Regions from separate parts of the Bacillus sp. N6 genome, predicted to be linked through region 3. Evidence: riboswitches for the same ligand, from Rfam matches in the RefSeq annotation. Region 3 holds a riboswitch; each other region holds the start of a gene.

Region 1 (10,710 bases), 1.6 Mb from region 3:
CATAGCCATTGCATTTATAGCACCTTTTTCATATAGAATATCTTGACACTCTTTTAACGTAGCCCCTATACTATGCGTCTGTCTACCGTCAATGACTAGAAACATAATTGTACCATCTTCTTTTTGGGCCATAATACTTCGCGGAGCAGAACCCCAACCACCGTCTCCTTCTGTAATCATTTTTTCTCCATTTACAATTAACTGTGGCATAAATCCTGCTGCTGAAACGACTTGTTTATCCAAAAGTTGTTGTGTAGAATAATTTCCTGTTATCATTTGTCCAAACTTTGTTAAGCCTGTAATAATTGTAGGGGTATTTCTATCCATATTCGTATCAATAACTTTCCCATTTTCTATTACAATTCCAGTAGCAACATTTCCTCCACCCCTTCCTGTTTCATCTGCAAATCCACTTGCATTCACAGCAACAAGTGCATGATTACGCTTTGCCATTACGCTAATTTTTTCTCCTCTGTTAGCGCCCTGTGTTCCTTGATGGCTAACAAGTTTAACATTGAAGGGATTGCTAATAGTAACTAAATTTCCTTCAAAAAGAAAGCGACTATCTTTGTGACTTTTAATCGTTTCTACATCAATTTCTAATGGCTGATTTTTAAATTCTTCTAATCTTTTTCCTGCTATTTTTTTATAAATATGCTCATCACTATTTGACCATTTCGGATGATTAATTCTATCTTGCAATTTATCTAGTTCCTTTTGGGATAGGAATGTATATTTCGCATATTGCGGATGCTGAGAAGTTAGTATACTCCCAGCCATTGTTATGCGAAGCTCTCGGCCATAGCTAGTACCAAATAATATGCCTATACCAATAAGCATGAAAATAGACAATAGAAGCAAAATTCGTTTGAAGATTTTTCTGAGATGTTTCATAGTTTTATCCTCCAGCATTCATTACATTCAATAAATCCATTAAAATATTATTTATCTAAATACAAAAGTGTTTGATTTCCTCATGTCTGAATTCCCCAATATACTTTAGCAATTCAGGCAAAATACTTATTCCGATTTTCGTTTTTTTAGTGTATATTTATAAATTTAATAACGTTTTTGCAACCATGAAATAAATTACTAATCCTGTTCCATCAACAAATGTTGTAATAAATGGACCTGAAACAACTGCAGGATCTAATTTTAATTTTCTTAGAATTAAAGGTAAAACAGCTGCTACAAGAGAGGCCCAAATAACAATAAATAATAAAGTAATTGCTACAACTTGTGCAACTTCTGTTCCAACTCCTAACATATAAGCACGAGTGAGGCCAGCTATTCCAAGTGCAAGTCCGAGAAGCATCCCTATTGCAAATTCCTTTTTCATTACACGGAAAATATCTTTAAATTTGACCTCTCCAATACCGATTGCACGAGTAATTGTTGCTACAACCTGTGTTCCTGTATTCCCACCAGTACCTACTAATAACGGAACAAAGAAAGCAAGGGCAACTACAGTTTCAATTTCATCTTCAAAATACTTTAATACTGTACCTGTATATGCCTCAGCAACAAAAAGAAGTAATAACCATGGTAGGCGTTTTAAGAAGATGCTCCAAATGCTAGCTTCAAAGTAAGATTGATTCAATGGCTCACTTCCGCCTAACTTTTGAATATCTTCTGTAGCTTCTGCTTCCATAACATTCATTACGTCATCAAAAGTGATAATACCAATCATTTTATTATTTGCTGTTGTCACAGGTATTGCTGCTAAATTATAATTCAGTAGCTTTTTTACAACTTCTTGCTGGTCAACTTCAGCTTGTACTGAAATTACCTCTTGAATCATAATAGTAGATAATATCTCTTCATCTGCTGCTAGTAATAACTCATGTATGGAAACGATTCCCTCAAGATAACCATGACTATCTAGAACATAACTATAAGATATTGATTCTACATTTTCAGAATGTTCCCTAATGTACTTCAATGTCATTTTTACTGACCAATTTCCTCTAACTGCAACAAAATCACTTGTGATAAGACTTCCTGCCGTTTCAGGTTTGAAATTCATCAATTTTTTTACGTTATGTTTTGTAATTTTGTCTAGATACGCCATTAATTTAGCTTGTTTTTCAGGATGAACCGCTAGAAGTAAATCTACTAATTCATCAATCGGTTGTAAATTTAGTAACTTTTTAGCTTTGTTTTCAGATAAGTGAATTAAGATATTATATTTTTCTTCTGCACTCATATATTGAAGAATTTTAGAGCTTTTTAATACGGGAATCGTATTTAGCAATATGATTTGATCTTCAATTGAAAATCTTTTTACTTCTTGCGCAACATCATACGACGGAAGACGTAAAACTTTCTCTGCATCCAAATTATTTTTGGTTACAAGTAATTCTTTTAATAATTTCTTCATGTTAACTCCTCCTCATATTGCTAAGGGAGACTCTAGAGTTTCATGAGTGGTTTTGTTTTATTTTATCTGTCTTAAATTTTTTATTAGAGCAATAATAGTTACATTGCAATCAATCCATTATTTAGAATTACCTCCTTTTTGAATATAGACAAGATAAAACAAATAACATTAAACAGAAAAACCTTTACTCAAAAAGGAGTAAAGGTTTTTTACAATACAAATAAATGATTATTAAGACAGCTCTGCCAAAATCTCAGAGGTGCCTTTCTATCAAATCGTATACCACTCCCTCGTTGAGTTTTAGCACTGTATAGCATAGGTTTTTATAACCAGCTACATTAAGAAGGGCCTTAATCCGACCGTTCCTGTTGACCCATTGGCGTCTCTCGACATTTTTGGGCAGCAGCGTTTCTCTATACAGGAGCCTCACCTAACAAAGTTTATTGAATTACTTCAAAATTTAAACCAGAATTTAATATTTGTCAACTGACTTTCAAATCCATTCATAAAAAATCTTTTATAGAAAATGAAATTATATTTTATTATAAATTTAAAATTCTCCTTAAAAAACATAGAATTTAAATAGATTTAATTCGAAGAAACGTTATGAAACATATGAAACTTATTGTTTTCAATCAAATTCCAACTTTATAACAGAGGATGAATAATTAGTCATTCTGTATATTAAAAGAATATTCTTAACAAATCTTCTTTTATGATTAAAATCTTCTTTACGGTTTATCAAATTTATATGGTTAAACTACTCAATCAAACTATACACTAAAGTCAAAAATATGTACTTATACAGAATGATTACATACATTTTCTCATATCATTTCTCAAAGGACTATAAAGCAATAAAACAGATAAAATTAGAAATACGGTTGCTTGACAAGCAAAAAAAATATATTTATGCTTGCTACACGAAACAAATACATAAAATTTATGTTGCTTAACCTGTTAGGTGAGGCTCCTATGCAAACACAGGCTATTGCCCAAAAATGTCGAAAGACGCCAATGGGTAGAACAGGAATTGTCGGATTAAGGCTCTTCTTAAGATAGCTAAGTAATGAATTTTCATTACTTTACGTTGTATAGTGCCAAAGCTCTACTAGGGGGAGAAAAGCCTTATTTAGTCATGCCATTTTGAATCCCTCTAGTTACATACTAGGGGGATTTTTGCGTAAAAAACAGGGAATAAGTGATAGAATCTTTCTAAACAAAAGTCATATTTAGTAATTGACGAGAACAAGATTCTATTCATTAGCAAATGTAATGTAATATTATGTTTTGTTTTAAATCAGGAGGATATTAAAATGAAAAAAATATTAAAACTCGATTATCTATTGCTCCTTCCTCTATTCATAACATGTACTTTAGGTATTATCATGATGTATAGTGCAAGCTCCATTGTCGCTGTCCAACATTACGGTTATAACAGTAGGCATTTTGTTGATTCTCAATTAACAAAGCTACTTTTAGGAACAATAGGATTAATAATTTGTGCTTTACTCCCATATGAAATATGGAAAAAACGAATAGTCTCAATCTGTATTATGGTTGGGGGGATTTTTTTATTAATTATGGTTTTATGGAAAGGAAAAGTGGTAAATAATGCTCAATCATGGATCTTTGGAATACAGCCAGCTGAATTTCTTAAATTAGGAACAATCCTTGTAACAGCCCGTTTTTTTGCATTGCGACAAGAACAAGCTAAAAATAACTGGCGTGGTATCGGAAAACTTTTATTTTTTTTAGCTACAATTTTTTTTCTTATCTTTAAACAACCAAATTTAGGATCTGCACTTTTAATATTAGGTATAGGTTTTAGCATATTTCTTTGTTCAGGAATAAATATAAATCTACTAATCAAAAGAACTACCATCGGTTCTATTTTATGGTTACCTATTTTATATTATTTGATTCAATATAGTTTATCAGCAGTTCAAAAGACACGTATTACTACGATTTTCAATCCCTTTCTTGATGCGCAAGGAAATGGATACCAGCTTGTAAACTCTTTTATTGCCATTGGCTCTGGAGGAAGCACTGGTCGTGGATTTGGAAATAGCATACAAAAAACAGGTTATCTTCCAGAACCACACACTGATTTTATAATGGCAATAGTTTCTGAAGAACTAGGATTTATTGGTGTATTTATTCTATTGGTTGGAGTTTTGACTATGGTACTTCGCTCCTTAAAAATTGCACAATTATGTGCAGATCCATTCGGCAGTTTTATAGCAATTGGTATAGGATGTATGATTGGTATGCAATCAGTTGTAAATTTAGGTGGTATTACGGGACTATTTCCTCTTACAGGTACTCCATTTCCATTTGTAAGTTTTGGTGGAAGTTCTTTAATGGTCAATTTAATAGCAATAGGAATATTGCTTAATATCTCAATTTTCAATAAAATAAGACTTTCTCCTTTTTAAAATCTATTGTACTATAGTCATTTTTGTTACATTTAGAGAGATTATACAGGCTTTCATAATGATTTGATTAAACTGTAGATTTATTAATTTTAGACGAACATTTAAAATATTTTATAGCATAGAATAGACAGTATACAGTAGACACCACTAATATCTACTAGGTGAATAAAAAAGAAGGAGAAAATAAATGACTCTAAATATAAATAGAGTATTCCCACGTAATTGGTATGCTGTGAGTTATGCAAAAGATATAAAAAAGATTCCAGTAAAAAAAAGAGTTACTGGCAAAGATTTTGTATTATATCGGGATGAAAAAGGCGAAGTTCAGGCTCTATCACCTTACTGCCCTCATCGTGGCGCTGACTTATCACTGGGACAAGTAGTAAATGGTAAACTAGTCTGTCCCTACCATGGTTGGGAGTTCGATAGTTGTGGTACTTGTGTAAGAATTCCATCCCAACCCAATAAACCTATCCCGAAATTTGCTCATACCTTCTCATACCCTGTAAAAGAAAAGATTGGGTTGATTTGGATATACCCTGATAGTGAGGAAACTCCACCTGAATGGAAAACTTTTCATGTAATGGAGAACACTCCTTTTAAACTCTCTTTCTTCCACGCAACTTGGAATGCACACCTTACTCGATCAATCGAATCTGTGCTGGATATTGCTCATCTTGCTTATGTACATAAAAAAACGATTGGTAGAAAAACAAAAGCCGAATCAACCAATTATAAGCTGGAGGGAACACTGGATCAGTTTATATTCTCAAATGGTAATGCTTACCTTGAATACAAATTCCCACATCAGTGGATGCTTCACAGTGGCAAACAGGAGAATGAGTCATTTATTCAGTACATTACGTTTACACCAATTGATGAAGAAGAGACATTAATTATGGGATATACCGGAAGGACATTTTTAAAGTACTTCCCTTTACTAGACCAAATTTTAGCTAAATTTAGTTTAAGAGTACTAAAAGAGGATCAAATTATTGTAGAAAGTCAACATCCTAGACCTATACCAGAAGCTTTAAAAATGGAGGCCCATGTTCATGCAGATATGGCTCAAGTTCAGTTTAGAAAACGTTGGTTTCAGTTTTTACAAAATGGGTCTTGTTTTTCACTCGATTAAAGGCACGTAACGCAGTATTAAATATAGGTGTAGTGATGTTGATAGACGTGGATGCTACCCCATCGCCATCAAGCTAAAATTTTATAGTACCCCCTGAACCCAATTTTGTACTAACTCGTAACAAAAAATCCCTTCAAAAAAAGAAAGGCGCCTATGCACCTTTCTTTTGTAATTCATTCTCACTCTCTTAGCATTCAGAATCCCTTATGAATCACTTTAATGCATCATTGTACGGACCTAATTACTCTTTAAAAAAGTAATAATTTGTCTCCTTACTTTTCAGTAACATATTTCCTCTTATTATTAAAAATAAGTCGTTTCTGCTTAATATTTTTACTATAACTCTAACTAGTGCTAACCAAAGGATCATAATAAGCCAAATATAATTTATTAATCACGTTTAAAGTACATAAGTCTGCACTGATTGAAAATGCAGAACCAGCATTAATATCGTTTAGCGTATTCCTAATCCGCTAATGACTTAAATCACCTTATTTCACTCTCTTCGGTAAAGCTGAGCCTGAATGTTCAATTACTGGATGAACATAAACATTAATGTCAGCATTACTAAAATAATTTTCACCTTGATCCCAATTCTTACTTATTTTCTTATTTTCTTCCATTCTTTATAATTATTCCGCTTATATACTTCTCCTAATGCTAATACATCCACCTTATATTTTTTTGAACAAGCTTTATTGATTTTTGAATCCTTTGCTCCATCTCTTTTGAAATATCCTTCGTTAAGCGTTTTTTATCTCCATGCCCAAATGTTTTCAATTATTTTTGTTTCTCCAGATTTATTATAGAATCTTTCATCTAAAATTAGTCCGTTTTACCAGTTAACATAGAATTTGACAGACGAATAAATTCTTCTTTTCGATCTAAAAAAATGTATGTGCAATAAGAGTTATGTTTAACATTAACAAAACACTTAATATAACCAATAAACCATACACCCAAAATTTACTTCTTCATTGAAAAAACAACATTTTTAGCTAGATGTAGTAAGTTATTTTAGGATGAAAAATTTAAAATATCTATCTTTATATACAGTTCAATATATTACTACAATTTTAACAAAGGACCACAAGCAATTGTAAAAGAGAAAATGAAAAAACAACTTAAGTTTTACCCTATATAATCATTAAAATATATTAATTTATTGTTGTATTAATTACCAATAAGAATTTCATAAAGAAAGCACAGACTTATTAAGGCACATATTTATCTAACCTACATAAAATAAAGATGTACAATTGCCTACTTTATGAATTTTTTATAATGATATATAGAAAGGATTCATTAAGTTATGTTTGTTGGGAAATAACATTTATATTTCTTCTAAAATAAACAGGGTACAAATTACACATATCAGCCTGTTTATTTTAGAGAAAAGTTGTTTATAAGTAGTTCTTTTCTTTAAAAGAAGGAACTACATTTTTTAAATTAAATTTCTAAATGGATAAATTTAGCACGGGAAAGGAATTGAACTTATGTCTAATTTAAATTTCATTTCTGATCAATTTGCTGCAATTCTTAAAGGAAAGAGTAAAATAAATCAAGGTGGTTGTTCGGTGTCTTTTCACCGCAATTTTAAGGTCCTGGTTCAAGGAAAACCAAGTGCCTATGTAGTTCCCGTCGGAGTAAGTTTTGAATCGTTGGATCAAAATGGCAATGCATTAAATTTAGGAGAAATCGCGGTTCTACAAGAAGAGATCCCTGCATTTATGAAATCAATTGTACAACAAGGAATTATTGTCAGTGCTTTACATAATCACTGGTTATACATGAATCCCTTAATTATGTATATTCATATCCAATCGGTAGAGCACCCGTTACATTTTGCAAGAAAATTGGCAAATTCATTTTTATCGTTAAGCAGCTATCCTGTTTCTAATATCGAAGGGCAATAATTTATCTACAATCATAGATATGATAATAATATGTACCAGACTCCATGCACGTTGCGCTTGTATAAATAGTATTATCTAATGTATCTTCTTCCGTTATTACTCCTCCTTTTGGAACCTCACAATTTTACAAAATACGAAAAATGACCGATATACCCTCTTCTTCGTTATCTATACCCTGAATATTTTATTTACCATACGCTGCTCGTATCAACCTTGATGGTGGGGTGAAATCTCCATTAAGTCCCATTGAACCTGAACCTTGTCCAAAAGCACTTAATGGTATATCCCCCTCGCATGGCTGCGATTTAAGACCTATATATTGTCTTAAATTTTGTAAATGCCAATTAAACTCAGGACTATTAGTCACTACTCCTTGTCGATTCTAATACAATAGATTCACCCCATTTATCCGATAAAATCTAATGTAATGGTGGAGTAACTCCTAAAGCAGGTAATGGCACCTCCCAAAAGGAAATACTAGCTACAAATTTCTTTAACTCTTCAACAGATTTGAATTGTGTCTTTCGAAACCAGAAGAAAAGCCAATAGATTTCTGAAAACTGGGCGTATGATTTGATATTGTAAAGCCCTCAGGCATCAATTTGTTCATCACCTATCATCATGTATCCCTTGGTTGAAACCATCAGCTTTTCTGTACCTCTTCCCAGTCGATAGCTCGAAAAGTTATGAGTGTTGAGCTCAACTTAACGACGACGAGAGCTGCTCCCCAATTAGTGATGAAACCCATTATCACATTTCGTATCATGTGGCATAGGTCCATCCAAGGAATCCAGAAAGGCAACGGCCTGTTTGAGGTTCCTCAAAAATAAATGCGCGAGATCCATAGAAAATCCGTTTCGAACCACAATGCGCATAATCGTCACTGCTTCTAGGTCTGGAGGCAATGGATATGCGGGTACTTGCCAGCCGAACACACGCAATTGTCGAGATAAATCATAAAGGTTCCAGTTTAATGTGTAACCTTTTTTCAGTTGCCAAGCGAAAACCGGAATATCCGAACCATCGGACAAAAGTTCGAACGGTTCCATCTCCTGAATTGCCTTGCTAAGAAAAAGAGCGACCTTCTGAGAAGCCCTTTGGACATCATAGTACCCACTTTTCCCCAAACGCAGGTAATTGTAATATTGTAGGAGCACTTGTGCGCCAGGACGTGAAAAATTCAGGGCAAAAGTCGGCATGTTTCCGCCCAAATAGGAGACGCGGAAGATTAAATCATCGGGGAGATCATCAGCTTCCCGCCAAATTATCCAACCCAAGCCAGGATAGACTAATCCATATTTATGTCCCGATACATTGATGGACTTCACCCTCGGCAACTGAAAATCCCAGACTAAATCTGGTTGAAGAAACGGTGCTATAAATCCGCCCGAAGCCGCATCTACATGCATAGGAATGTCGAGTCCCGTCCTCTCCTGTAAATCGTCCAACGCTTTTGCAATGGCGGCAACCGGTTCGTAAAGTCCGGTATAAGTCTCACCGAGAATCGGTACCACACCAATCGTATTTTCATCCACGGCTGCAAGGACCCCTTGAGGATCTAATCGGGGATGCTCAGGGCTAACCTTCACATAGCGTGGTTCAACCTCCCAATAGTTCGCAAATTTTTCCCAAACGACTTGAACAGCAGAACTAAACACAATATTAGGCCGATCCACCGGCTTCCCCTCTCTTTTTCGTGCATTTTGCCAGCGTCTCTTTAACGCAAGCCCCCCGAGCATACAGGCTTCCGACGATCCAGTTGTTGAAACGCCCATAGTTGTAAGGGGGCTGGGGGAATGCCAGAGGTTGGCTAAAATGCGGACACACCGCTCCTCAATTTCAGCTGTCTGTGGATATTCGTCCTTATCAATCATGTTCTTATCAAATGATTTAGCATATAAGTGCTCTGCGGTAGGTTCCATCCATGTACTAACGAATGTTGCAAGATTCAAGCGTGCATTGCCATCAAGAGTCATTTCATCATGGACGATTTGATACGCTGTTTCTGGTAACATTCCTTCATCAGGCATGTGAAAGCGCGGAATGACTGATTCTCCTTTGCGGGCAAAAAGAGGATTTATAGAAAATTCGGGAGGCAGCTCCATTTGCACGTGACGCGGTAGATATTGTGGATTATCTGGCATAACCTCTTTTCCTTCATATGTATTGTTTTGCACTTCTTCTTTTCGATCCTGCGGCATACTAGTCCCCCTTAATTAATGGTTTAACAAATATATTATTTACAAAAAAACATTTGCTAAACCAAGGGACAATTCTAATAAAAGGTGATGCCATCATTCAAAATAAAGGAGTATAGTTTTTGATTATAAAATAGAAATTGATTTATATTTTAATGAAAATATTGAATATTTTTAATATAATTATTGAGTTATGTATTTATAGAAACTTAAGGGGTATGATTATGGAGTTTATTACTTTTAAAGTAATTTGTATCTTTTTATTTTTAATGCTTATGACTTCTATAGAAGTTTTAGGATATGGAGTTCAACTTGTTGGAGCGAAATTAGCTTTAGTTGCATCGGCTTTTGCTAAATATAATATTATGTCTTTAATTGCTCGATTTTCTAATATGTTTCAACAACCATTTACTGTTTCTTTAGTTGATAGTACAGCAAAAAATGGTAGATTAGAATTACTAATTAAACAATTAGATTTTTGTTATTAGGTTCTACTATGGGAGTAATACTTGGAGGGATTATTAGTACCATTTTTTATGAAAGCTCTTTCTAAAGCGCTAATACCATTGTCAAAAGATGGTTCGTTTTTAAACATGTTCAAATTAATATGTTCACAAAAGAATTGATGCAACGTTAAAAAGAA
Region 2 (10,710 bases), 2.5 Mb from region 3:
TAGCATTTATTCAGCATGATTTATTACAAGAAATGCGTGCGACATCATTACGTCTTGAAAAATGGATAGACGAAGCGATGAAGCGTGCAAAGGACGAAATTGTAGTGAACTGTAAAGTAGAAAATCAATCAATTTCTATGAATGGAACAGTTGAGTATGAATATAAAGATATTACACATAAAGAACCGTTCCCTTCAGTTGAAATAAAAGATTTCAAAAAAGCACTGGCACATTTTAAAAATGAGAAAAGCTTTTTTGAAAAGAATGACAAAGCTTTTATGCAAGAAGACGCTAAATTTGTATTAGAACCGCTTGTATCAAACTATGTAGCCGATGAAAAAGATTTATTTGTCCATCATTATAAGCAAGAATGGGATATGAAGTGGAACTTATTCCAAAAAGTGATGCAACAAGATGTAATGAACTATTATGAAAGTATATTGTTTGCATTGGCTGAAACGATCGATGTATCTCTATATGAACAAAGTAAAGAACAATTGCACAATCAGTTAGTAGAGATTGAAAAAGAAATTTATGTTATATAGTCGTTATGAGAAAAAGATTCGTTCAATTTTCTTTTGCAGTACAGTATCTAAAGATTTGACAAATCCAGCAAATTCATCGGTAGAAATCATATGAGTAAGAACGAGTCGTCTGCCATCTGGTGTTTCACCGCATAAGACGAATGAAGAAAATTCGTATGTTTTATTTTCAACTACTAATTTTGGATAGGAATACGTGTCGCTTTTCTTCTTCTTTCCATCAATAGAGATGACGTTGCATTTTTTCTCATTGTTGTCCATGGTGAATCCCTCCTTTCTATTATTTATGGTAGACAAGGAGGGTTTAGAACAATAGAGATGGGGGGATTTTTTATGTCTTTTGTAATAGAACGTATTTTAAAAGAGGCTATACCGAAGTCTTTATTGCTACTTGCTGATCCAAGTGAACGGCAAATAGCTATATATGTACAAAGAGGGTTAACATACGTAGCAAAGCAAGGGGGCAGCATCATCGGTGTGTATGTTCTTTTGGAAACAAGGCCGAAGACGATGGAAATCATGAATATTGCGGTTGCAGAGCATTTGCAAGGAAAAGGGATTGGGAAGAAGCTATTAAGGCATGCCGTAGAAACTGCTAAAGGATATGGTATGTCAAAACTTGAAATTGGTACAGGAAATTCTAGTGTTTCACAACTTGCTTTATATCAAAAATGTGGATTTCGTATTTTTTCTATTGATTTTGATTACTTTTCGAAGCATTATGAAGAAGAGATTATTGAAAATGGCATTGTATGCCGTGATATGATTCGGCTTGCAATGGAATTGAATTAGAACGTATAACTTATTTAGGGGGAAGAGAAGATGGAAGTACATAAAGCAATTACAGCACATTCTCGTAAACAAAATGAAAGTGTAAAAGCATGTTTACAATTAGATGCGCAGCGTGAAGCAGCTATTGAAGCAGCCGTATCTCTTGCGTCAAATGGGAAAGAATTTTCGGTTGATGTCATTAATGTTGTAACAAAGCAAATTAATGATCTTGCAAAAAATGGTGTTACCTTGCAGCGTAAATATGTTACAGAAGAAATGGTTATGGAGTATGTAAGTCGTTTACAAGAGAAAGAAGGTCGTTAAAGATGATAGTTACAGTCGAATGGTTACGTGAGCATATAGAAGATGAGAACGTCCGTGTAATCGATTGTCGTTTTGATTTAGCGAATCCTAATTGGGGTAGAGAAAAGTATGAAGAAGAACATATTCCTCATGCGTTATATTTTGATTTGAATTTAGATTTATCAAGTCCTATAGCAGAACATGGTGGCCGCCATCCGTTGCCAAGCATTGAAGAGTTTGCGGACAAGCTTTCGGAGGTTGGTATTGATGAACATACGACAGTAATTGCGTATGACAGTCAAGCTGGTGCAAATGCTGCTCGTTTATGGTGGTTATGTAACTATGTAGGACATGAGAAAGTATATATATTAGATGGTGGTTTCCCGGTTTGGAAAGAGAATGGACTACCGACAACAACGGAAATTCCTGTTGTTATACGAAAAACATTTAAAACAAACATACAAGATCATATGCTTGTATCGATGGAAACAGTAAGAGAGAATATCCAGGCAGGTGCAGATGTTACGTTAATTGATTCAAGAGAGCCAAAACGTTATGCTGGTGTAGAGGAACTTGTCGATCATAAAGCAGGACATATTCCGACAGCAACAAACTATTTTTGGAAGGATGGAATATTGCAATCAGGACAATTTAAGAATGAAGCTGAGCAACAAGAACGATTCCAAAATCTGTCGAAAGATAAGGAAACCATTGTATATTGTGGTTCTGGTGTTACGGCATGTCCAAATATCATTGCGTTAAAATTGGCTGGATTCCAAAATGTTAAATTGTATGCAGGTAGCTGGAGTGATTGGATTTCTTATCCAGAAAATCAAATTGCAAAAGAAGAAGATTAATCACTTGCATGCAAAAATAATTTGTATTAAAATAAGGTCACAAGCAAGAGATTGCTCGAAAAACTTTGTATTTTACACATTGGAAACAATGTGATAATATAACGACAAGTAAATAATACATCCTGCGGTGTACGTAACTTATTTATGTCTAAAACCGATGTTAGTTATACGGAAGCTCAATATTTAGCGACCATCATCAAGCCTTCCTTGTGGAGGAAGATGTACGGTAACTGTGAGGGCATCCACCTGCGAGTAGCGGGTTTTTGGACATTTACGAGGAGCGGCACGTGCGGGGGTCTTATTTCAACTAACCTTATATAAAATTCCTACGGTGTACGTAGCTTATGCATGTCTTAAACCAATAAGTTTAATATGGAAGTTCAATATTTAAATGTAGCTAACATGCCATCTTTTTAAGAAGGAAGTTACAAACATTTGTGAGAGCATCCACCTGTGAGAGCAGGTTTATGGACATCTAGAGAGAACGGCATATGTGGGGCTATATAAAAACCTTACGTTTTATACGTAAGGTTTTTTTGTTGCATAGATATATCAATATTATCTTGATTCACCTGTGAAGTTTCCGTAATAAATGTAGCACTTTCTGTCTTCATCAATCTCTCTTGAATCCAAGGAGAATTCCATAGACATGCCGTCTCGCTGAATATATATAATATCTGAATGAAGAGATGGTAAAATTTCTTCGTAGTTCCATACATCTTGACTATCTACTAAGCTTGAACTCGTTTCACTTAGTTCTCTAATTTCAAAACCGATGTGGGAGTATGTAGGGTCTGAAGGGTCATTGACGAAAACTTCTTTTTGAATATAAATAACCGCTGTTCCGTCTGGATCAACCGAAGTTGCAGTAACAACATAAGTATTTTTCTCTTTAATAAAATATTCACAAGTCATGCGTGCGATAATTTCAGAATTAGAAATATTGGCGTAGTTCCATAAAGCAGGATACCCTTTCGTTTCATCATTAAGTCGATATTCTAAGCGCATTTAATCCCTCTTCTTCCTTTTTCTTCTACTTTATCATGCCATCCTATATAATAGGAATAGAATTTAAAAAGGGGAGTGCGAAGGTGACAAAAACGAAATGGCTAGTAGGTGGTGTCGTAACATCTTTAATGACTGGCACTTTATTTGGCTGCGCACAAGATCTTCCCCCAAAACCGAATGATAATAGTTGTTCTGATTGGGATTGGGATGATGAACTTGGGGTATGGCAGTGTGATGATAGTAGTTCAGGTTATCGTGGGCATTATTTCTATGGTGGGCGATACTATCAAAATAAGTCCACCTTTAAAAATTCATCGGCGTTTAAATCGTATCAATCGTCTGCTGAATTTAAAGGTGGAATTGGAAGCGGTTCAAAGGGAGGATTTGGGGGCTAAAATATGTCGCAATACATAAGAAATCGAAAAGAATTTTATTTAAAATATCCGAATTTTTGGTCGGATTTATATGAATGTGAGTATAGTTTGTTTCATGTTTTTTCTATAACAAATCAGACTTTGGACCAATTACACTTAGCGACTGAACGAATGGGGAAAATATTTTTTAAGACTGCTAGACTGCTGCGTAATTTAAGTGACGAACAGCTTCTAGATCTTGGCTTTCCATCCGCGAGTTTATCATTCATTAGAATGAAAGGGCTTTATCCTGAATCTGTAATTTCGCGATTTGATTTTGCTGTAACAGAGGATAATAAAATCAAAATGCTTGAGTTTAATAGTGATACACCAACTTTTATTGTGGAATGTTTTCGAATGAATGGGAAAGTATGTGAAAATCTAGGCTATGATGATCCAAACTCGGATCAAGAACGATTGCTATCTTCTGGTGTAACGAAAGCAGTAATGGAAGCGACAAAGGGATTAGATAATCCAAATGTTGTTTTTACAGCGCATCATGAACATATCGAGGATTGGAATACCACTATGTATTTAAGTCAGCTATGCCATGTTGAAAATAAAGTAGTGCCAATGTCAGAACTTAGAATTACAAAGGATGCTCTAGTCGATAAAGATGGGGCGAAGATTGATGTTTTATATCGCCAAACATATCCGATAGAAGATTTAATTGAGGATCAAGATCCTGAAACAGGAGATTTGGTAGGTGTGGAACTGTTACAACTTGTAAAAGCCGGAAAGCTTTTTATAATAAATCCTTTGTCAGCATTTTTACTTCAGCCAAAATCAATTCAGTGTCTTATTTGGGGGTTAGCAGAAGAAGAGGTCTTTTATACAAATGAGGAACAACAGTGGATTAAAGAATATATGTTACCTACATATTTAGAACCAGATTTATTTTTAGGAAAAGGTTCTTTCGTTCAAAAACCTTCATTTGGGAGAGAAGGAGATACAATTACGATTCGCGATAAAGACGAAAATATTATGCTTCAAAATGCATACGAAACGTATAAAGCGTCACTGCCGATATTTCAAAAGTATACCGAACTGCCAGTCGTATCCTTGGAAACAGAAAAAGGGATCGAGAAACTGTCATATGTGTTTGGTTCGTTTTTAATTGCTGGAAAAGCGAGTAGTATCGGTATTCGTGCGGGAGAAAAGATTACAGGAAATGAATCGTACTATTTACCGGTAGGTATAAAAAGGAGGGGGAAAAATGATTAATTTTTTATTATATTTAGCAGTAACACTCGGCCTTTTATGTATAGGTCTGTTCTTGATGGAAGTGACAACGAAAGTAAAGGAATTTAAGTTAATGGCTCAAGGAAATAAGGCGGTAAGCTATGTGCTTGGAGGACGATTACTTGGGTTAGCTGTTGTTTTATATTCGACAGCAGCTAATTCAATTTCACTTCTTGATATGATTTCGTGGGGAGCAGTTGGGATTTTGGCTCAAATTATCGTCTTTTATTTAGCTGAGTGGCTTACACCACGCTTTAATATAAACAAAAGTCTCGAAGAAGATAATCAAGCAGTCGGTCTTTTTCTTATGTTTTTATCGCTTTCGATTGGGATTGTAATCGCTGGTTGTATAACTTATTAAAAACTTTACGTTTAAACGTAAAGTTTTTAATTTTATCCCGCTATTTGCCGGGCAGCCCGATTGGTGAGGGCTAATAATCAGTGGGGGATGAACAAAACCCCCACTGATTAAAGTTTCACTTTATATACGTTAGTTTGCCATACCTTTTGAAAAAATTGTAGGCTACGGTTGACATCTATTTTAAATAAGAGTAACATTTTCAATGTAATGAAAATAAGTCTCTGTTAGGTGAGGCTCCTGTATAGAGAAATGCTACTGCCCAAAAATGTCGAGAGACGCCAATGGGTCAACAGGAATGATCGAATTAAGGTTTTTCTTAACGTAGCTGGTAATGTACCTATGCTATACAGTGCTAAAACTCGGCGAGGGAGAGGTCCGTAGATTTCTAATTATATTAGAAATCGTTTATTTGTGTATGTAATGGCCACTACTCTCTTAAGGGTAGGGGTCTTTTTTGTTACCAAGCTATGAGTAATTTCATAGTATAAACTATAAAATTAAACGAGGAGGTGAGGAGCATGTCAAATTCTGACTCGGTTCCGTTACCCATATACTTCAAATCAAAAATATATGATGTAGGCAGGAAACGATTTGTTCCTCCCTCTATATTTATCACAATGTAGCGTTTATAAAGCGCTAGACACTTTCACAGTAAAGTGGATAAATTGAGAAACAAAGCGTTTCTTCCTATGTTGTAAAGGAGGAGACGATAATATGTTATATGCAAACAAAACTGTGGGTAACACGTCATATAAACTAAATAAAAAATCAATAAAAGAACAAACAATGCTCCAAAAAAATAAAGATTTATTAATTGAAATTGCAACAAGAGATGTAAAATCTGTATTTGCATATTTTAAAACAACAAGAGACGGACTATCAATGAAAGAGGCGCAAAAACGTATTCAAGTATATGGCCGAAATGAACTAACTTCAAAAAGAGCAATTCTTGCAGAAGTAATGATGAAGCTTGGTGGCATGATTCCAGGTTTTTCAAAACAACGTGTGTGTGATGAATTACAACGTGAAACGATTACTGTATCTAGAGTAGAATGTTCTAGTAGTACAGGGCTAAATAGTGAACTGAAAATGATGGAGATACCAGTGCAAGAACTTGTACCTGGAGATATGATTTTTCTTTCGGCTGGAGATGCTGTGCCAGCTGATGTACGTATTATTTATGCAGATGATTTATTAGTGAATGAGTCTGTGTTAACGGGAAACGAAGCGAGTATAGAGAAGTTTGAAAGCTGCTATCACCTTGAACGTAAACGATTTATTCCATTAAAACGGATGAAAGATTATAATCCACTTGAGCTTGAAAATGTATGTTTTAAAGGTTCACATATCGTTAGTGGAAGTGCAAAGGCTGTCGTTGTTTCTACTGGAAAAAATACGTATTCAGGCATATTGCATACTTGTTGTAGTAGAACGTCTTAATGTGTTAATGGTGCTAAATATACAAAAACAATGTATAATAGACAAAGTTGAGCAAAAACGTAGAATGGTAATCTATTTATATAACCTTACGTGATAACGTGAGGTTATTATTTTTTTAATAGGAGAGGAATTATGAAAAAAGTATTATTAGTTGATGGTATGGCACTATTATTTCGTGCTTTTTACGCAACAAGTGTCTACGGACAATTTATGAAACGACAAGATGGAACCCCTACGAATGGGATTCATGGTTATATGAAACACTTGTTAACAGCTACGCAAGCGATTGAACCAACACATATCGTTACATGCTGGGATATGGGAAGTACGACATTTAGAACAGAATCGTTCTCGAATTATAAAGCAAATCGTGCAGCGCCACCAGAAGAATTAATTCCTCAATTTGATTTAGTGCAAGAAATGACTGCGAAATTATCCATTCCAGTTATCGGTATGAAAGGCTACGAAGCGGACGATTGTATCGGTACGCTTGCAAAACAATACTGCAATGAAGCTGAAGTTTATATTTTAACTGGTGATACAGATTTACTTCAACTTGTTGATAAGAACGTTACAGTTATGCTTCTGCGTAAAGGAATTGGAAATTACGAATATTACACACCGGAGAAAATCATGGAAGAAAAAGGTGTAGAGCCGTGGCAAATCGTCCATGCAAAAGCTTTCATGGGAGATACAAGTGATAATTATCCAGGTGTAAAAGGTATCGGTGAAAAAACAGCGTATAAGCTTATTCAAGAGCACGGAACAGTATCCGCTGTACTAGAAAATGTAGAATCATTAACAAAAGCGCAGCGTACGAAGATTGAAAGTGATTTAGAGAACTTAAATATTTCGTTGCAATTAGCACAAATTCACTGTGAAGTTCCAATTTCATGTTTACTAGAAGAGGGATTACACACAATGGATGAAGAAAAACTTAGATTTGTTTGTGAAGAAATGAATTGGGGAAGACCTGAAATATTAATAAATATGCTATAAATAATTTGGAAAGAGGGATGTTGCATAAGTCGAAATTTGACTTGGTGACACCTTCTTTTTGTTTTTGTAAACAGTATTATAGTAAATAAAATTATGTCGAACTCAATTTTAAATATATAAATGTTTCGACAAGATATAATGATAAAAGTTGATGGGAATAGTAATTTTTATAATGAAGTGAATTAATTTCAACATAGTTTTAGAGAGTCTTTTTTTCGTGTTCACAAAGTTGTCAGAAAATAAACGGAATTTTCATATGAAGTTCAAATAGAATTCACAACAATCAATTATTATAAGGACACACAGATAATTCTTTATCTTTTATATAAACCATCCCCCAAGGAGGACAATGAAAATGAGAAAAAAAGTGAGAAAATCTTTTAAACAATTATTAATTGAAAATAAACAATCACTATTAAATAATAAAGAAAATATGAAAGAAATTGAAGAGAGAATTGAGAAACGACATGTAGCATATAGTGGTGCCAGTAATTAAATAAAATAAAAAAGATAGCCTATGTAGGCTATCTTTTTTATTTTATATTGAAAAAACGCTATTCATCTCTTTAATTTTGTAAATATGCAAGAAATTTTTATAGTGTTTTTCTATCAATATTACTCATTTTTCGAGGTTGAAATTGGTATATACCAATTTTTGAGATTCGCTATTCATAATATTACAAAAAATGTTACAATACACTCAAATTTATACTATAAAATCATTTTAATATGAAAAATTGGAATGAAAAGAAAGGAGAGGAATATGAATAAAGATGTCGCTTTGAAATGATTATTATCATTTCATTAGGAGTTGATGTAAAAAGATGAAGAGATACGAAGAATTGGATTCTATAAGAGGGATTTCTTCATTAATAGTAATGATCGGTCATCATTTAATGATTTTTTCAGCATTTCAAAATTACAGTTATGAAGATAATAAACCATTTGTTGTGTATCTATTAAAAGAAACGCCTGCTCGTCTTATTTTTAGTAGTGGTAACGAATCTGTTATTATCTTTTTTGTTTTGAGCGGATTTGTTTTGTATGAATCTATTCAAAAAAACTATAGTAGCTATGGGTCATACCTTTTAAAACGTATATGCAGAATATATATTCCCTATATTGTGGCAATAATTATAGCTATTATATGCCAGGCTGCAATTAGTGAATATGGTATTTCTTATTTAAGTGAATGGTTTAATCGCTCATGGACGATTGAAAGTTCTCCAAGCTTAATAGCGCAACATATTTTATTGGTTGGGAAATATAATACAGATGCATATAACGGTGTGATTTGGTCACTTGTCCATGAAATGCGAATATCAATAATTTTTCCGTTAATTTTGATGATTTGTTTACGAAAAACGTTAAGGTGTTCATTACTATTATTGTTTAGTTTTAGTATATGTTCTGTCGTAATATTATTTTTGTTTCGCTCGGGCTTAACATTAACAAGCTATGCATTAACGTTGCATTATACGGTGCTGTTTTTATTGGGGGCACTAGTTGCGAAGTATAAAAATAATTTAATAGTTTTTTATAGTAATTGTACTAAAAACACGAAAATTGCATGGTTTTTATTTGCGATTTTACTTTTTATGTATGAAGGACTTATTGGAGAAATTAAAGTACTCAATAATTTTATATTTCGAGACTACGTAGTGGCGATAAGTGCAAGTCTATTTGTCATATTAAGTTTGTCAATATCAACTTTGTCATCCTTGCTACGCAATAAATACTTGTTATATTTGGGGAAGATTTCTTACAGTCTTTATTTATACCATATTATATCGTTGTTTTCCCTTATATACATGTTCCATGAAATATTACCGTTGCCTATTATTTTAATTTTTTCACTTATATTTTCGTTTATACTTGCAATACTTTCGTATATATATGTAGAAAAATTTGCATTCAGAGTCGGAAAGTATGTAACAAAACAAGTGGATAGAAAGAAGAGAGGGGTATCTGTAAAGAGTGACTTGCAGGATGTTATTCAGAAAAGGGCGGTGAAATAATTGAAGCAAGAAATGAGTATAAAAGATTTTCAACAATTATTGAAAAGAAGATTCGTAACGATTATTTTAACGATGTGTTGTTTAACCGCTTCTTTAGTTCTTATCTCTATGTATGTTTTAAAGCCGTCATATCAATATTCAACGCAAATTCTTGTTGGAAATTTAGATGAGTTTAATAAGGAAAATTCAACAAATAAAACACAAGAAAATAAGCAACTAGTAACATCGTATGTTGATATTTTAAAAAGCCCATTAATTATTTCAACAGTCAAAAAAACTTTGAAATTAGAGCAATCAAGTTATGAATTAGCACAAAAAATCTCGGTAGTGAATACGGACAATTCACAAATTGTAACTGTTACAGTAAAAGATTCCAATCCGAAAGTCGTGAAAGACATTGTAAAGACATTGGCAGAGCAATCACAACAAAGTTTTCAACAGTACACAAATGTACAAGGTGTGAAAGTGTTGACGGATCCTGAGTTACAGGAACAGGCTGAAAAATTGTTTCCGAAATTTCAACTGATCATTCCTATTTCTTTAATTGTTAGTTTTTTTGTTGGGATAGGTTTAGCTGTATTTCGAGATTATTTTGATGAACGTATATACACGGAACAAGATTTAGAGAAAATAACAACAGTCTCTGTTATTGGTCACATAAATGTGAAACCGAATAGAAAACAGAAATCTACAGAGATTGATAAACAATCATCTATATATCGAGGTGAACATGTCGATGTTTAGGACAAAGAAACA
Region 3 (10,710 bases):
AGTAATTATTATAACTATTGTGCAAAATTTGATATAATAAAAGAACGAACGTTCTGATTAGGGGGTGAGTACTATGCGAGAAATGTATCCGAAAAATGGTCGTGTAATTTTACATGTAGATATGAATTGCTTTTTCGCATCTGTTGAAATTGCTCATGATCCATCATTACAAGGAAAGCCATTAGCGGTTGCTGGAAATGAAAAAGAGAGAAAAGGAATTATTATAACATGTAGTTATGAGGCGAGAGAATACGGAATACGTACGACGATGCCCCTTTGGGAAGCGAAAAGGTTATGCCCGCAATTAGTTGTAAGGCGTCCTAATTTCGCATTATATCGCGAAGCTTCATTTCAAATGTTTCAAGTCCTTTCCCGTTTTACAGAAAAGATACAACCAGTCTCAATAGATGAAGGATATTTAGATATTACAGATTGCTACGCACTTGGTTCTCCTCTTGAAATAGCAAAGATGATTCAACAAGCACTATTAACAGAGTTGCAGCTTCCGTGTAGTATTGGAATCGCTCCAAATCTTTTCCTAGCAAAGACCGCTTCAGATATGAAAAAACCACTTGGTATTACCGTGCTTCGAAAACGCGATATTCCAGAACTGATTTGGCCACGTCCAGTTGGAGCAATGCATGGAATTGGTGAGAAAACAGCTGAAAAATTAAATGATATTCATATACAGACAATTGAACAGTTGGCAAAGGGAGACGAGCATATCATTCGCGCTAAAATTGGCAAGCACGGTGTTGATTTGCAAAGGCGTGCAAAAGGTATGGATGATAGGGAAGTGGATCCGAGTCAAATGGGACAGCATAAAAGTGTCGGTAACTCGATGACTTTTTCAAAGGATATGGATGAAGAGAAAGAATTACTTGATATGTTAGAACGTTTATCAAAGTCAGTGAGTAAAAGGTTACAAAAGCGAACCCTTGTCAGCTATAATATTCAAATTATGATTAAATACCATGATAGGCGAACAGTAACACGGAGTAAGCAATTGAAAAATGCGATTTGGGAAGAACGCGATATTTTTCAAGCAGCATCCCGTTTATGGAAGCAACATTGGGATGGTGATTCCGTTCGTTTACTAGGTGTTACAGCTACTGAAATAGAGTGGAAGACAGAATCGGTGAAACAATTAGATTTGTTTTCATTTGAAGAGGATGCAAAAAAAGAACCGCTACTTGCTGTCATTGATCAAATTAATGATAAGTATGGAACACCACTTTTACAACGAGGTAGTCAACTACTACGTAAGCAAGAGAAGTCGTTTCAACAAAAGTTAGAAAATAAATTTATGTAGAAGGTGTCATGAAGTAGTAAAAATCATGACACCTTTCCTATTTAACTCGCTTCTAAATCTAAAGAAGTCTTCCATCCAGCTCCAGTAACGCCAGATTCTAATAGCATTCTACTTACTATTTTTTCAATTAAGATAGCTGCATTTGTCTTGCAATGTAATGTAGCCTGTATACAAACTTTTTGATTAGAATCTACATCTTCACTATACAACTCTTTTAAACTGAGCCCTTCTGTACTTACCATATGCATAAGTAAAAAACGAATATGTGCTTCAGTTTCTTCTGAACAAGTAAGGGAAAGTAAGTAGTTCGTTTGTTCAGGTGATTCTTCTTTTGATTTTTTATTCATAAAAAGAGCAATTGGGCGAAGAAGTATATTTGCTAGTAACACGCCGGCTGCACCTAATATAGCTGCAACGAGGAAACCGGCGCCTGTAAGAGTACCGACAGCAGCTGCACACCATAAAGTAGCTGCCGTATTTAGCCCTCTAATACTAAAACCATCGCGGATAATAACGCCACCCCCTAAAAAACCAATGCCACTAACGACTTGAGCAGCAATGCGTGAGGGGCTAGCATCATGATCAAGCATGACGGATAATAAAACAAATATACAGGCACCAAGTGATACGAGAGCATTTGTCCGTAACCCAGCCATTCGATGTCTCCATTGTCTTTCCATTCCGATGCAAGCTCCTACAATAATTGCTATAACTAATCTGAATATAATGTCGTACCATACCATCATGGTCACCTCCATATATAAATATGTGTTATGTCTTTTAGAATGAGCGGGGAATACCCACTCATTCTTATTTTTACAACCAGCTATGAAACTTTTTAATATAAAGCTTTTTCAGGAATTGTGTTAAAAAAGCGTAGCCTAATAGTATTCCTACTAACCAAGGGAAGTAGCTAAGTGGCAATGCTTGTAAACCAACGGCTACACCAAGTGGTGAGAATGGAATATAAATCCCGATTGCCATAATAAGAGCGGTTAATAAAACGACGGGTGTTGATGCAGCGCTTTGAATAAATGGAATCTTCTGTGTTCGTATCATGTGAACAATTAAAGTTTGTGTTAACAATCCAACCACAAACCAACCGGACTGGAATAATGATTGCTCGCTCGGTGTATTTGCGCCAAATACATTCCACATGACTACGTATGTGATAATATCAAATATGGAACTAATTGGGCCGATACAAATAATGAAGTTTCGTAAGTTTGCAGTATCCCATTTTCGGGGTTTTTCTAGAAACTCTTTATCCATTTTGTCCCATGGAATAGAAAGTTGTGAAATATCATAAAGTAAGTTTTGAATTAAAAGATGAATGGCAAGCATCGGTAAAAAAGGAATGAAAGCACTTGCTACTAACACGCTAAACACATTACCGAAGTTAGAGCTAGCTGTCATCTTAATATATTTTAAAATATTTCCGAATGTAGTACGTCCTTCTACAATCCCGACTTCTAATATAGTTAAACTTTTTTCGAGTAGAATAATATCAGAAGCTTCTTTCGCAATATCAGTAGCAGTATCAACAGATATTCCGACATCAGCTTCACGTAATGCTACAGCATCGTTAATGCCGTCTCCCATGTAACCTACAGTGTGTCTGTTTCCTTGTAATGCGTGTATAATGCGAGATTTTTGCATTGGATTAAGCTTCGCAAATACAGTCGTTTCTTCAGCAAGTTTTGCTAATGCTTTATCGGGTAAAGAATCAATCTCGTAACCGAGGATTGGTTCGCCGATATCTAATCCAACTTCTTTACAAACTTTTCGTGTAACAATTTCGTTATCGCCAGTTAAAATTTTCACTTGTACACCATGCTTTTGTAATGCTTGAATTGCAGCTGCTGCAGATGGTTTCGGGGGATCTAAAAAGCCGATATATCCAGCGAGAATCATATCAGTTTCGTCTTTTACTGCGTACTCTTTATCATTTATGTTTCTATCTTTTTTATAAGCCACAGCAATAACCCGCATACCTTCACTATTCAATGTCTCGCTTAGTTTTTTGACATTTGAGCGTATTTCCTCAGTGAGTGTAACGATTTTTTTATCCACTTCAGTGTAGTTGCAAATTGATAAAATTTCTTCTACGGCACCTTTACAAACCATTGTATGTTCACCTGAAATATCTTTTACGATGACTGACATACGCCGGCGGGCGAAATCGAATGGAATTTCATCTAGCTTTTGAAAAGCTGATGGGTCAAATGTATTGTTTTCCTCTGTATGCTTAATAACAGCTTTATCTATTAAGTTTTTCAATCCAGTTTGATAGAAACTATTTAAATAGGCAAATTGCAAGACGCGATTGCATTTATTTCCATTAGGATCTAAGTGACGAACAAGGATAATGTTATCTTCTGTTAAAGTTCCGGTTTTATCTGTACAAAGAATATTCATAGCACCTAAGTTTTGAATAGAATTTAGTTGCTTCACAATTACTTTTTGTTTAGACATGTTAACGGCACCTTTAGCTAAATTAGCAGTTACAATCATTGGCAACATTTCAGGTGTAAGGCCAACAGCCACGGCAATAGCGAAGAAGAAAGCTTCTTGCCAATCTCCTTTTGTGAATCCGTTAATGAGAAGGACAATAGGCGCCATAATAAGCATGAATGTAATTAAGAGCCAGCTTACTTTGTTTACACCTTTATCAAAGCTTGTTTCTACCCGCTTTCCGATTACCTTATTTGCTAAAGAGCCGAAATACGTATCGGTACTTGTTGAGATGACAACAGCTTTTGCGCTACCACTTACAATATTTGTTCCCATGAAGCAAAGGTTTTCCATATCGAGTGGATTGTAATTTTTTTTCATGTTTTTCGGTAAGATATGCTTATTTTCTGTATGGTAGCAGTGTTCGTATTTTTCTATAGGAAGTGCTTCCCCTGTCAAAGAAGATTGATTAACAAATAAATCTTTAGCGGATACAACACGCACATCGGCTGGAACGATATCACCTGCTGAAAGGGAAATAATATCGCCAGGTACAAGTTCCTCAATTGGAATTTCTGTTGTGTAATTTCGATTTAAATTCGTTACATTTTTTATTTCATGTACAAATCCATTTATTCTAAATACGCTCGCAGTTGTTCGAACCATAGCTTTTAATTTATCGGCAGCTTTTTGAGAACGAAATTCTTGGGAAAACCGAATCGTTGCACTAAGTAGGACCATTACAGATACGACAATTGTTCCTTGCATATCATCCGTGAAAAAGGAGAGTGCTCCAAGAGCTAATAAAACGAAAATAAATGGATTTTTAAATGCTAACAGAAGCTGAATGTACCACGGTGCCATTTTATTATGAGCTATTTCGTTCGGGCCATATAAAGAAAGTCTACGAGACGCTTCTTGTTTAGATAATCCATCTTGAGATGTTTCTAAAAGTTTTAACGCAGAGCTTATATCTTGTGTTGCAACCTCCACTAATAATTCGTTATTTGTTTTCATGCTATCTTGCTCATAAGCATGCTTTGTTTCTTGTCTTTGTAAATTAAACATCGGTAGTTCCTCCTCTGTCATGAAGGAGGAAACAATCTGTTACCTAACTATTTGAAATGGTGAGGAACAGTTTCTTTCCTACCTACATGATGAAATATGAATGTAAAACGTATGGGTATCTGGGCCGAATCATCAATTGCCAACTGTTCCTCACCTCCGTACAATTTAGTAGTTTCTGAATATGCTATGTTTGTTTCATAGTAAGGTGCATATAGACGTAAAAAGACCTTTACTCAAAACGAGTAAAGGTCTGAATTCGCAGTTAAAAGAGTCCACAACAAAGACTGCTAGTAGACATAAATAAAAACAGTTTTTGTGTATGACAAAATACATGCACCTCTCCCTCGTTGAGTTTTAGCACTGTATAGCATAGGTACTGAAACCAGCTACGTTAAAAAAGGCCTTCATTCCGACCTTTCCTGTTGACCCATTGGCGTCTCTCGACATTTTTGGGCAGCAGCGTTTCTCTATACAGGAGCCTCACCTAACAGAGACCATATTCAATTACATGTTGAATGTTAGCACTGTAAAATCGTAGTGTCAATATCTTTTTTATCTGTGTTTTTAAAATATTAAATGGATTTATAATAGATATATGGGATGAAATGCATGATATTAATTATAAATAATGTGGAAAATAAATATTTTTATAAAAGGGGAATTTGTAATGGTACCACAAAATTTTATTATAAATATTGAGAATCAAAAGTGGTTGTTTAATGAGCAGGAAGATTTATGTTCTCACGGGGAAATTTATTTAAATGTGGATGGAACGATTATTACACAAACAGGTATGGATGAGGAATGGGGAATAAGTGAATCAGCTTTAGCTCTGTTACGAACTTTAGATAAAGAATATATTTGTGATATTGAAAATGAAGAGGGGCTTATTTTGCACGGATGTGGCACTATGCTCATGTTAGGATGCCCAATTTTAATTCATTGGACTATAAACCATATAGGTGAAAATGTGGTTTTAAAGGATTTTGTCAAGGTTATTTCTACTGATCAAAAGGCTATATACTATGAAGGGCTTCATATAGAAGTAAATGAAAATGAATATAGAAAACAAATTGTTTCTTTTGCGCTACAAGCAAAAGAATTATTCAATAAATCAAGTGAAAAGATAATTTTAGATGAGTTTGATCAAAGTATGTATACAGACTTTTGGACGGAATATAATCATTTGCTAAATAAGTATAAATAAAAAAGCACTGTAACCAGTGCTTTTTTATTATAGATTACGAGATTGTAGGGTTTTCAAAAATAACAATCTCTGAACTGTTTGTAGTTGAAACGCGTTGGGCGTAATATGTTAAAGCTGAAGAAATATATGCTGGTAACGTATCATTTGTATGTGATGTTGTATATTCATGGATTAATTCCTTTAAAGTTGTCCATTCTAATTGTGCTGGGTGATCAGACACGAAAGAACTTACCCAGCGATCAAATGAAGATGAAAAATCAGTTTGTAAACGAAATACTTCTTTCATAATAAAACGCTCCCTTAAAATGTAGTATAATCATTTTAACACAAAACACGAACGATTGCTAAATTTTTTAAGTATAACGTTCGTGTTATATAGTTGTCTAGATGATTGGTTATGTAAATTCAATTTGCCATTTGAAATAACATTCCGTAAGATGAGAGATAGAGTATATTTAGAGCTGGAGGAAAGAAAGTGGAATTTGTATTTTTAGGAACTGGTGCAGGTGTTCCTTCAAAAGGAAGGAACGTTTCAGCAATTGCTTTACAATTGTTAGAAGAACGAGGACAAACTTGGTTATTTGATTGTGGCGAGGCCACGCAACATCAAATATTACATACATCTGTACGTCCGCGCCGCATTGAAAAAATATTTATTACGCATTTACATGGCGATCATATTTTTGGATTGCCTGGTTTATTAGGTAGCCGTTCATTTCAAGGAGGAACTACGCCTTTAACGGTGTATGGACCGAAAGGAATTAAACAATTTATTGAAGTGGCATTATCGGTAAGTACGACACATGTGAAATATCCACTTGAAGTTGTGGAGATAACAGAAGAAGGTACCGTATTTGAAGATAATGAATTTTATGTAGAAACGAAAAGATTGTCACACGGTATAGAATGTTTTGGATATCGTATTGTAGAGAAAGATATACAAGGTGCTCTTTTAGTTGATAAGTTGCTTGAGATGGGTGTGAAACCAGGTCCAATCTTTAAACGTTTAAAGGATGGAGAAGTAGTTGAATTAGAGGATGGCACGATATTAAATGGAAATGAGTTTATCGGCCCACCTCAAAAAGGAAGAATTATTACTATCTTAGGTGATACGCGATATTGCGAAGCGAGTAGGGAGCTTGCGCAAGATGCAGATGTACTTGTCCATGAAGCGACTTTCGCGGCAGAAGATGAGCAACAAGCGCATGATTATTTTCATTCCACATCTAAGCAAGCTGCGAGCATTGCACTTCAGGCAAATGCGAAGCGATTAATCTTAACTCACATTAGTTCTCGCTATCAAGGAGATACATATAAGGAATTATTGAAAGAGGCAAGAGAGTTGTTTTCTAATACAGAAATAGCGACAGATTTGAAATCATTCCCAGTAGAAAAATAATAATTTTGTAAAAAATGGTAACAGTGGGTTACCATTTTTTTATGTCTAAAAAAATTTAAAAATAAAACTGTTATTATTTTATACTTATACTTGGATGATACAGAAAATTAGAATGGTTTGAATATATACGATAAAAATACGAAATAATGATTATTTAGAAAAACTGTTATATAAGTCAGATGACATACAAGTGATACAAATAGCAGGAATGGACTTTTATTCAGAACTTTTAAAATTCAACAAAAGTAAGCGTTTTATAAAAAACAAGCTATAATGAGGGCAGATTATAATTTATGATAAGTCACATGCTTTTTAGTTATTATCGTAACAAGTGAAGTTGACTAAACCATGAGAGAGTAACATGAGAATTATAATAGGAAAGATATCGCTTGTTTATGCTATCCTTGCAATGACTTCTGTGTTAAACTTTGGATTGCTACCAGACTTTATTGTGGATTATCTTATATCATTTTTTAATGAAAATAATGCTAAGATTCTTATGTATTATTATAACTGGTATTATTTCAGGTTATATTGGATTACTTTTATTTAAAAATTATCCAATTCATACAGCAGAACAAATTCGTGGTACAACTGGAAAAGCGACAGATGTAGCAGGTTAATAGAATAGTAGAATAAATTTTTGCATAGAGGTTTAGGGGGAGTTATGATGAAGTATCGCTCAGTATTTGATATTATCGGTCCAGTTATGATTGGACCATCAAGTTCACATACAGCAGGCGCGGCAAGAATGGGGCAAGTTGCTCGCCAGCTGTTTCGTCATGAACCAGAAAGAGTAAGCATTTCGTTATATGGATCATTTGCAAAGACGTATCGAGGGCATGGTACGGATGTAGCACTAATCGGTGGAATATTAGGATTTGAAACAGATGACTTACGTATTCCAGAGGCGCTAGAAATAGCAAAAGAGCGCGGAATTGAAGTGGAATTCATTGAAGAAGATGCCAATGCACCTCACCCAAATACAGCGAAAATTCGTTTGTATAAAGGTGAAGAAGAAATTGAAGTTGTTGCTTGCTCAATTGGTGGCGGTAAAATTGAAGTTGTAGAATTAAACGGATTCGATCTTCAATTATCAGGCACAAGTCCAGCACTACTTATTGTAAATAACGATCGCTTTGGTGCTATTGCAGCAGTAGCTTCAATCCTTGCTACAAACGAGATTAACATTAGTACAATGAGTGTTTCTCGTAAAGAAAAAGGAAGAAGAGCGCTTATGGTTATTGAAACAGATGAATTATTAGCAGATGAAGTGATTGAAGAAATAAAAGCGCAACAAAATATTTGTCAAGTAACTATTATGGATTAATTGCAGGGGGGACACACCATGTTTCGGAACGCAGCGGAACTAGTGGCGCAAGCTAAAGAACAAAATGTAAAAATCGCAGAAATTATGATTCAATGTGAAATGGAAACAAGAAGTATTTCACGTGAAGAAGTAATTGCTGGTATGGAAAAGAACTTAGTCGTGATGGAACAAGCAGTAGAACGTGGTATTCGCGGCGTGAAATCACCAACTGGTTTAACTGGTGGAGATGCTGTAAAAGTTCAAGCGTATATGAAGAGTGGAAAAGGCTTATCTGGAGATACGATTTTGGATGCAGTAAGCAAAGCTGTTGCAACAAATGAAGTAAACGCAGCGATGGGAATTATTTGTGCAACACCAACAGCAGGGTCTGCTGGAACAGTGCCAGGTGTACTATTTGCGCTAAGAGAAAAATTGCAGCCTACACGTGAAGAAATGATTGAATTCTTATTTACAGCAGGAGCTTTCGGTATGGTTGTTGCGAATAACGCTTGTATTTCTGGTGCTGCAGGAGGATGCCAAGCTGAAGTTGGTTCAGCAAGTGGAATGGCGGCTGCAGCTGCAGTTGAGATGGCTGGTGGAACACAAGATCAAGCAGCTACAGCGATGGCAATTTCATTAAAGAACATGCTTGGTTTAGTGTGTGATCCTGTTGCAGGACTTGTAGAAGTACCTTGTGTAAAACGTAATGCAGCAGGAGCTGCAAATGCGATGATTTCAGCAGATTTAGCATTAGCTGGTGTAACGAGTACAATTCCATGTGATGAAGTAATTGAGGCAATGTTTAGAATCGGACAAACGATGCCAGTAGCACTTCGTGAAACAGCGGAAGGTGGACTTGCAGCAACGCCGACTGGTCGTCGCCTGCAAGAAGAGATTTTTGGGAAGAACAATAACTAAGTGTAATTATAGAAAAAGGAGCTCAAATAAACTTGAGCTCCTTTTTTTATTTTTCTTTTGTTAGTTGTTCTAATGTTTTTCCAAGATTATGTGATCGTTCCGTTGCCTGTGTAATACAAGAAATAAGTGCTTGTTGAAATTTATGTTCTTGTAATACTTCAATACCTGCTTCGGTAGTTCCGCCAGGAGAAGTAATTTCCTTTCGCAAAATAGAAGGGTGTTTGTCACTTGCTTTTAGCATTTCAGCAGCACCAATCATCGTTTGAAGAATAAGTGATTTTGCAACATCTTCTTTTAAACCAATTTTTTTTGCAGCTTCTTCCATAGCTTCCACTACGTAATAAATATAAGCAGGTCCACTTCCGGATAATGCAGTGACAGCATGCATATCTTCTTCCTCTACAACAGAGACGAGACCAATCGTTTCAAATAAAGATGTTGCAGTGCGAATATGTTCCGCTGTTGCATGTTTCGAAGGGGAGATAGCGGTAGCTGATTTTAAAATGGCTGCGGATGTATTTGGCATTGCACGAATAATTGGAACGTCTTTTTGAAGTAGTTTTCTAATTGAGTGAGTAGAAACACCTGCTAGTAATGAAATAATAAGCACGTTATTATTTATGTATTCTTTAAAAGGGATAAGCGCCTCTGCAACATCCTTTGGTTTCATTGCTAGAAAAAGAATATTTGCATCAGTAAGTAATTCTTTTTTATTATGAGTACCTTTGACACCGTATTTTTTATGTAGCTCTTGTAATCTTGTCTCGTTAGAACGATTACTTACAGTAATTTGTTCACATTTAACAACATTTGCATGTAACAAGCCACCAATAATAGCTTCAGCAATAGAGCCTGCACCGAGAAAGGAAATGTTTTGAATAGACATGATGTTCCTCCTTTAATTTTGGTTAGAAATTCTTATAAATGTACATACATTCGTTTTTTTATAGGAAACACCTCTTTTTATCTGAAAATAATGACAAATATATATAGAAGTTGTAAACTGAAGAAGTATTCATTTTTGAACCGGAAAGAGACAGGGG

What was found. A riboswitch is a leader RNA that binds a small molecule or an ion and turns the genes downstream of it on or off. The one in region 3 is predicted to bind magnesium.
Region 1: it holds a riboswitch for magnesium, as region 3 does, so the genes downstream of both, mgtE (magnesium transporter) here and mgtA (magnesium-translocating P-type ATPase) in region 3, are expected to answer to the same signal.
Region 2: it holds a riboswitch for magnesium, as region 3 does, so the genes downstream of both, ACUXVC_RS08005 (P-type ATPase) here and mgtA (magnesium-translocating P-type ATPase) in region 3, are expected to answer to the same signal.

What each region holds. Positions count from the first base shown of each region.
Region 1 covers NZ_CM127843.1:2,461,728-2,472,437, reverse strand. The annotation lists gene ACUXVC_RS12665 (phosphodiester glycosidase family protein) at 1-894, opposite strand, end outside; gene mgtE (magnesium transporter) at 1,052-2,380, opposite strand; M-box (ykoK) riboswitch at 2,660-2,825, opposite strand; M-box (ykoK) riboswitch at 3,330-3,506, shown strand; gene ACUXVC_RS12655 (FtsW/RodA/SpoVE family cell cycle protein) at 3,697-4,818, shown strand; gene ACUXVC_RS12650 (aromatic ring-hydroxylating oxygenase subunit alpha) at 5,006-5,953, shown strand; partial or broken gene ACUXVC_RS12645 (HXXEE domain-containing protein) at 6,195-6,263, opposite strand; partial or broken gene ACUXVC_RS12640 (Ger(x)C family spore germination C-terminal domain-containing protein) at 6,445-6,712, opposite strand; gene ACUXVC_RS12635 (DUF1259 domain-containing protein) at 7,450-7,869, shown strand; partial or broken gene ACUXVC_RS12630 (linear amide C-N hydrolase) at 7,874-8,390, opposite strand; gene ACUXVC_RS12625 (glutamate decarboxylase) at 8,601-10,070, opposite strand; gene ACUXVC_RS12620 (lipid II flippase family protein) at 10,292-10,555, shown strand.
Region 2 covers NZ_CM127843.1:1,521,768-1,532,477, forward strand. The annotation lists gene ACUXVC_RS07950 (dynamin family protein) at 1-545, shown strand, start outside; gene ACUXVC_RS07955 (DUF3931 domain-containing protein) at 549-803, opposite strand; gene ACUXVC_RS07960 (GNAT family N-acetyltransferase) at 876-1,334, shown strand; gene ACUXVC_RS07965 (YpbS family protein) at 1,365-1,637, shown strand; gene ACUXVC_RS07970 (sulfurtransferase) at 1,640-2,473, shown strand; RNA gene ssrS (6S RNA) at 2,590-2,772, shown strand; RNA gene ssrS (6S RNA) at 2,794-2,977, shown strand; gene ACUXVC_RS07985 (hypothetical protein) at 3,032-3,481, opposite strand; gene ACUXVC_RS07990 (hypothetical protein) at 3,565-3,876, shown strand; gene ACUXVC_RS07995 (glutathionylspermidine synthase family protein) at 3,880-5,118, shown strand; gene ACUXVC_RS08000 (DUF350 domain-containing protein) at 5,111-5,497, shown strand; M-box (ykoK) riboswitch at 5,711-5,876, shown strand; gene ACUXVC_RS08005 (P-type ATPase) at 6,212-6,937, shown strand; gene ACUXVC_RS08010 (5'-3' exonuclease) at 7,070-7,936, shown strand; gene ACUXVC_RS08015 (FbpB family small basic protein) at 8,292-8,432, shown strand; gene ACUXVC_RS08020 (acyltransferase family protein) at 8,761-9,954, shown strand; gene ACUXVC_RS08025 (YveK family protein) at 9,955-10,698, shown strand; gene ACUXVC_RS08030 (CpsD/CapB family tyrosine-protein kinase) at 10,685-10,710, shown strand, end outside.
Region 3 covers NZ_CM127843.1:4,065,274-4,075,983, reverse strand. The annotation lists gene ACUXVC_RS20870 (DNA polymerase IV) at 74-1,312, shown strand; gene ACUXVC_RS20865 (MgtC/SapB family protein) at 1,354-2,055, opposite strand; gene mgtA (magnesium-translocating P-type ATPase) at 2,129-4,834, opposite strand; M-box (ykoK) riboswitch at 5,166-5,333, opposite strand; gene ACUXVC_RS20855 (hypothetical protein) at 5,502-6,041, shown strand; gene ACUXVC_RS20850 (DUF3932 family protein) at 6,076-6,327, opposite strand; gene rnz (ribonuclease Z) at 6,517-7,440, shown strand; gene ACUXVC_RS20840 (hypothetical protein) at 7,926-8,063, shown strand; gene sdaAB (L-serine ammonia-lyase, iron-sulfur-dependent subunit beta) at 8,111-8,770, shown strand; gene sdaAA (L-serine ammonia-lyase, iron-sulfur-dependent, subunit alpha) at 8,789-9,667, shown strand; gene proI (pyrroline-5-carboxylate reductase ProI) at 9,714-10,553, opposite strand.